3 regions of the Gracilibacillus thailandensis genome follow, and region 3 is predicted to be linked to each of the others. Evidence: riboswitches for the same ligand, from Rfam matches in the RefSeq annotation. Region 3 holds a riboswitch; each other region holds the start of a gene.

Region 1 (2,207 bases), on a different contig from region 3:
ATTAATTCTTCATCTCCTGGTCCTGCTCCCACTAAGTAAACTTTCCCCATGTTGATCCCATCCTTTTTTTGTATTAGCTTTTGTTGGTTTTTCTCGATATCTGACTAAAATATAAGTAGCAATAATGGCTAACGCTAACAGTATCACTTGATCAAAACTTTGATGAACCATTATTTCTGTTAAGCCAAAGGCAATCACTAATGATACGATTGGCGATGTAATCCATACTTTCGCTATTTGATGGATAATTTTTTGTTTCCAAACTTCTTTAAATTGTTTGCTGGCATTTATCCCGACTATCGCCGAAGTAGTTACCTGGGTCATCGGTATTGGAATACCTAATAAGGAGGCAACTACTACCAAACCTCCTGTTGCACCGGAAATCACAATACCATTTCCTAAAGTCAGTGAGGTAATCTTTTTGGCATTGGTTTCTAATACTCTGCCACCAAACAAAATACTACCTAATGCTACAATGAGCGCCATCAAAGGTAAACCCATTTCCATCGAAGTAATCCCTGCGCCTACTAACGGTCCTAATGCATTTGCTACATTATTCATACCAGCAGCTATCGCTTCAATTATACCAGTTAACAGTAATAAAAAAGTTAAAAGCTTTACTGGTGGCCGATAATTTATTTTATTATTTATTTTTTTTCTGATTTTTTCAAGACACAGTGTGATTAAAAAAGCCGCAACTGGTATAATGATCCAAAAAGCTATAATGAGTAATACCATTTGAAGATTCAGTTGTTGATAACTGAGGCCAACTCCAATGATAGCTCCCACTGTTACCTCGCTCGTGGATAACGGAATTCCAATATAATTCGTAATTAACAATGTAAAACCGGAAACAACTAAAATAATACAAGCAATTCTTACATCTAAAATTTCTTCGGAGATGATACCTTTTCCAAGCGTATTCGTAACATGCTGACCTCCAAGTATAGCACCCGTAACAGCACCTACTCCTGCGATGATTAACGCGTACTTACGTTGCTTGATTACTTTAGTGCCGTACGTAATACTCATGCTAGCTGCTGAACCGCTCGCTCCAATATTAAAGGCAAATAGACAAGCAGCTAATATCGCGATGATTGCTAACATCTCAGATCCCAACTTTCACCACTACAATAAAGTGGAATTATTTTTAGTATAAATATCCTATCCCAATAGGAAAACTTGGATTATAAATATAGAAAACTCCTACTTGACGATAAAGTAGGAGTTTTCCTCTTATCTGCCAAGTAATACCTGCTGGAAGTAGCACAGTGCTTTTTAGCCTGTTGCTGAGAATTCGCCGGGCCAGTTCCCTCCTTCTCTCTTGATAAGATCATATGTTATTTTCATTTTTTTCCACTGTTGATAATGTACATACTATAAGCCATTCTTTCATAATTGTCAATGGATTCCATATAAATATTTTTTTAAGATTTACCTTGTAATTACTTCCTTAATGTTGTATGATGTTTGTATTATATTTCCATAATTACAATATCTTATCGAGAGAGGTCTAGGGACTGGCCCGATGACACCTCAGCAACCAGCAATGCAATTGTATGGTGCTAAATCCAGACGGTATATTACCAAAGATAAGAGAATGCAACCTTAATCAAGGAGGTCTTCTACTTATCGAAGACCTCTTTTTTTTATTTTAGAAAGGATGGAGCAAAATGAACAATATCGAAACTACTCTTGCGCAAATAGGTAATCGGAAAGATCCGCGTACTGGTGCAGTAGAAGCACCTATTTATTTATCAACTGCATACCAACACCCATCTCTGGGACAGTCAACTGGTTATGATTACACACGGACAGCAAATCCTACACGGGAAATTGTAGAAGATGCGATTGCAACATTAGAAAAAGGGGCAAAAGGATACGCCTGTTCGTCAGGTATGGCTGCCATCCAACTTGTCTTCTCCTTATTCAAGCAAGATGATGAAATAATTGTAACCGAGGACATTTATGGTGGAAGTTATCGATTGTTTCAGCATTTTCAGGAATCTTATAACATCAAACCAGTATATGCAGATGTAGAAGAAATGGAGCAGTATATTAGCCCAAGAACGAAAGCTATTTTCATAGAATCACCAACTAACCCGCTTTTAATGGAAATTAATATCGAGAAATTAGCTACATTGGCAAAGAAGCATCAATTACTCTTTATTGTTGACAACACCTTTTACACACCTTATTTACAACAG
Region 2 (2,207 bases), on a different contig from region 3:
GGCTTTTCGGGTAACTCGCGTGTTAAGACATCTGCTTCATACCATTTCGCGATTGTATCCCCAATTCCTGCACGGAGATAGGCTCTTGGTGAGTCCAAAATCACGTTAGGATCTACTAATAACATATAAGTGCTACTGTTGAAGATAATGTATTCTTGAAAGTTACCATTCTGATCATAGAAGACTGATAGTGGTGTCCATGGTGCGCAATTCGACGCTAACGTAGGTATTAAAATAGTTGGTAAGGTTAAACGGTCTCCACAAGCTTTGGCAATGTCTAATATTTTTCCGCCACCGATACCGATCACAGCTGTTGTTTCTGATTTAGTTAACTTTGCAATTCGCTCTACTTCATGGTGTGAACACTCTCCGTTATAAGCAATAAATTGGCAAGGTAATGCAGGGTCTGCAAAATATGTTTTTACTTTCGCCCATGATTGATCACCATGAATAACAAGTAGTTGGTTAAATTGATGTTGTTGTAACAAATCAAATAGATCATATAATAGCCCATTTCGGCATTGATAATAATTAGGGGCGCCTTTGATATGTAATGTGTCCATCTCTTCACCTCGATGATTGTGATATGGTAAGAAGTATGCCATTGGAACGAATAAGTGTCAATATATATCGAATTTTCTGAAAAAAAGGTTGACTTACATTCTGTAGTTCGCTATACTCGTTAGCATAAAATTTGAAAATTTCTTATCTAGAGCGGTGGAGGGACTGGCCCAATGAAACCCGGCAACCATCTATACTTCTATAGAAAGGTGCTAAATCCAGCAAACAGTTGAACTGTTTGGGAGATAAGAGAAAAACTATGAAAATAGGATTCTCTATCTCAAAAGAAGATAGGGATTTTTTAATGGAAAATTATATGAGGGGGATACAACATGAAGAAGCTTGTAGGATTTATTAGTGTAGCAATCATTCTTATTTTAGCAGCTTGTGGAGGAGAAAATGCAGATAGTGGTGGCACATTAGATGTCGGTGTAACGGCAGGACCACACGAAGATATTTTAAATCACGTAGCAGAATTGGCAGCAGATGAAGGATTAGAGATAGAAGTGCATGTCTTTAACGATTATGTGATGCCCAATACAGCTTTAGACGAAGGTGAACTTGATGCAAACATCTTTCAACACGAACCGTTTATGAATAATGCACGTGATGAAGGAGATTTAGACTTAGTTAAAGTAGCGGATACAGTAAATTTCCCAATGGGGATTTACTCTGACCAATATGCTAGTTTAGATGAATTGCAAGAAGGCGATAAGGTAGGATTACCAAACCACTCTTCAGGTGAGCCACGTGCATTAATGTTATTTGAAGATGCTGGTTTAATTACGTTACCAGAAGATGCAGATGTTACAGTATCTGTGAAGGATATACAAGATAACCCATTAAACTTGGAATTTGTACTACTAGAAGCATCACAAATTCCTAGACAATTAGGTGAGGTGCAAGTTGCGGCGATTAATACGAACTATGCACTAGAGAGTGGACGAGTGCCAACAGAGGATTCTCTTCACATGGAACCAAAAGACTCACCATGGGTAAACATTATAGCGACGAGAGAAGAGAATGTCGAAGATGAACAAATTAAACAATTAATTGATATTTATCGTTCAGAGGAAGTAAAACAATTTATCGAGGAGGACTTCGCAGGGTCAGTTGTTCCTTCATGGTAAGAAAGGGGCACATACAGCATGATTGAATTTAGAAACTTAACGAAAGTTTTTCAAGACAAGAAAAGAGAAGTTAAAGCCCTTCATAACGTATCACTAAAAGTGAAGGAAGGATCTATTTTTGGTGTAATTGGCTATAGTGGGGCTGGTAAAAGTACATTAGTCAGAATGGCCAATTTGTTAGAAAAGCCGACTTCTGGTCAAGTTTTATTTGAAGGTCACGATTTAACCAAGTTAAGTGGTAATCAATTAAATGAAGTAAGACAGCAAATGGGGATGATTTTTCAATCCTTTAATCTTTTAAAAACGGGTACAGTTTATGAGAATATTGCATTGCCTTTGAAGTTAACGGGCGTACCAAAATCGGATATTGATAAACGTGTAGAAAAGTATATTCAAATAGTAGGTTTGCAGGATAAGTTAAAGGCTTATCCTGCTCAACTATCTGGAGGACAGAAGCAACGTGTGGCAATAGCACGTGCATTAGCCCATGAACAGAAAGTATTATTATGTGATGAA
Region 3 (2,207 bases):
CAGGATAAGATACCCATTCAACTTGCGGATGGTTTTCTAAGTAATTTGCAACAGCCTTCGTGTTCTCACTATGGCGCTCAATACGTAAATGTAACGTCTCTAGTCCTTGTAAGAAATAGAATGCATTTTGTGGACTTAAAGATGGACCGATATCGCGTAATAATTGTACCCGCAATTTAATGGCAAATGCAGGTGGTCCAATATCAATTCCAAAACGTATACCGTGATATGTTTCATCAGGTTCAGTGAAGCCAGGGAATCGTTCATTATTCCAATTAAATCTGCCGCTATCTACGACAATGCCACCGATCGATGTCCCATGGCCGCCAATCCATTTAGTTGCGGAGTGTACTACGATATCAGCACCCCAACTGATCGGCTTACATACATATGGCGTTGCGAAAGTATTATCTATAATTAATGGTACACCTTGTTCATGTGCGATATCAGCGACAGCTTCAATATCAAATACATTCAAACTAGGGTTTGTAATTACTTCACCAAAAATTGCTTTTGTTTTAGGTGTAATCGCATTTCGGAAATTTTCTGGATCTGTTCCGTCTACAAATTTCACGTCAATACCGTATTTAGGTAATGTTTTGTTAAACAAATTGAAAGTACCACCGTATAAATTACTATCTGCAACAATTTCGTCCCCTGCATTAGCAAGGTTTAAAATAGCTAACGTGATAGCAGATGCACCAGATGCTGTCCCGACTGCCGCTACGCCATCTTCTAACAGGGCAATACGTTGTTCGAACGCATCGACTGTAGGATTCATAATCCGAGAATAAATATTGCCCATTTCTGCTAAAGCAAATAAATTCTGTGCATGTTCCGTATCATTAAATACGTAAGACGTAGTTTGATAGATTGGAACAGCACGGGCATTTGTTGCAGGGTCTACTTGTTGTCCTCCGTGTAATAGATTGGTTTCACTACCTGGAAATTGGAACGAATTTGTCATTATGTACCCTCCTTAAAAATAAAAAACCTCTTCTTAACAAAAGGTAAGAAGAGGTTGAAAATACTAGTTGTCCTCCTCTTATCTTTCAGGTTGAACCTGTAGGATTTAGCACCTTTTCAATTTGATGTTCAAACTGACGGTTGCCGGGCTTCATAGGGCCTATTCCCTCTGCCACTCTAGATAAGAGTTACTACTTATACAATTCAATTGTACTTATTATAAGTTATATATTGGAAACCGTCAATAAAAAATCAGAATATTAATAAAAATTAACGACAGGATCATTTGTCACCTAGATGCATAAAATAAAGTGGGAATTTTATTAGAAAGGAGTGAGCAAAATGGCACAGAAAGGTGGAATCCCAGAGTGGGGAGAAGACTTCATTAAGAAATTAGATGCGTTTCTTTACGAAAAACCGACACGCAATGTGATGGAAACAATCGATAGTTTTTTTGAACAAGCAAAAGTACCAAAACAAATTCCTGTGGATGTTGCTGAAACAGAGCAAGAGTGGATCGTTCGTGTCGATTTGCCAGGTCTAAAAAAAGAGCAAATACAACTGCGTATAGTTGGTAATCAAATTACAGTAATGATAGATCATCTTGAGGAAACCGAACAGTATGATGAATCGTATCATTATTATCATAAGGAAAGAAGACAGCATCGTAACGAGCGCACCATTACATTGCCATATGCAGTTGATAAAAGAACAGCCAAAGCAAGCTTCCAAAATGGAGTGTTAGAAATTAGAGGTCCTAAAACGAAAAAAGACAATGATTCGATTACGATCGACTAAGCTGATAGCGATTGCTATTAGCTTGGTCATAATTGTGCTATATTTATAGTGTGTAAGGTGTCAAGGGAAGGGAGGGCTTCATGTGGAGATTACACAACTAGTCGTTAGTTTTATCTTAATTTTTAATATTCTTTTATCTTTAACCATTATCTTTTTAGAGCGCAAAAATGCTACTGCTACATGGGCTTGGATTATGGTCTTGACGTTCATCCCAATTTTTGGTTTTATCTTATATCTTATTTTTGGTCGGAAATTAAGTAATAAAACGATTTTTACATGGGATACCAAAAGCAAGCTAGGTGTCAAAACCGCTGTACAGCATCAATTGCGAGACATTGAAAATGGAGATTTCTTTATTAATGATCCTAGGATGTATCAATACAAAGATTTATTTTACTTGCATTTACGGAATAATGATGCCATCTTTTCACAGGATAACGAAG

What was found. Region 3 has a riboswitch for S-adenosylmethionine ahead of GH715_RS05835 (PLP-dependent aspartate aminotransferase family protein). Riboswitches for the same ligand answer to the same signal wherever they lie in the genome.
Region 1: linked by a shared signal. The riboswitch ahead of GH715_RS18070 (inorganic phosphate transporter) and the one ahead of GH715_RS05835 (PLP-dependent aspartate aminotransferase family protein) in region 3 are both predicted to bind S-adenosylmethionine.
Region 2: linked by a shared signal. The riboswitch ahead of GH715_RS19795 (MetQ/NlpA family ABC transporter substrate-binding protein) and the one ahead of GH715_RS05835 (PLP-dependent aspartate aminotransferase family protein) in region 3 are both predicted to bind S-adenosylmethionine.

The regions. Positions count from the first base shown of each region.
Region 1 covers NZ_WJID01000072.1:14,710-16,916, forward strand. The annotation lists gene cobA (uroporphyrinogen-III C-methyltransferase) at 1-50, opposite strand, end outside; gene GH715_RS18070 (inorganic phosphate transporter) at 10-1,107, opposite strand; SAM riboswitch class I at 1,234-1,334, opposite strand; SAM riboswitch class I at 1,497-1,599, shown strand; gene GH715_RS18075 (methionine biosynthesis PLP-dependent protein) at 1,674-2,207, shown strand, end outside.
Region 2 covers NZ_WJID01000093.1:6,641-8,847, forward strand. The annotation lists gene GH715_RS19790 (iron-containing alcohol dehydrogenase family protein) at 1-605, opposite strand, end outside; SAM riboswitch class I at 703-813, shown strand; gene GH715_RS19795 (MetQ/NlpA family ABC transporter substrate-binding protein) at 894-1,691, shown strand; gene GH715_RS19800 (methionine ABC transporter ATP-binding protein) at 1,710-2,207, shown strand, end outside.
Region 3 covers NZ_WJID01000014.1:9,504-11,710, forward strand. The annotation lists gene GH715_RS05835 (PLP-dependent aspartate aminotransferase family protein) at 1-967, opposite strand, end outside; SAM riboswitch class I at 1,043-1,154, opposite strand; gene GH715_RS05840 (Hsp20/alpha crystallin family protein) at 1,309-1,764, shown strand; gene cls (cardiolipin synthase) at 1,847-2,207, shown strand, end outside.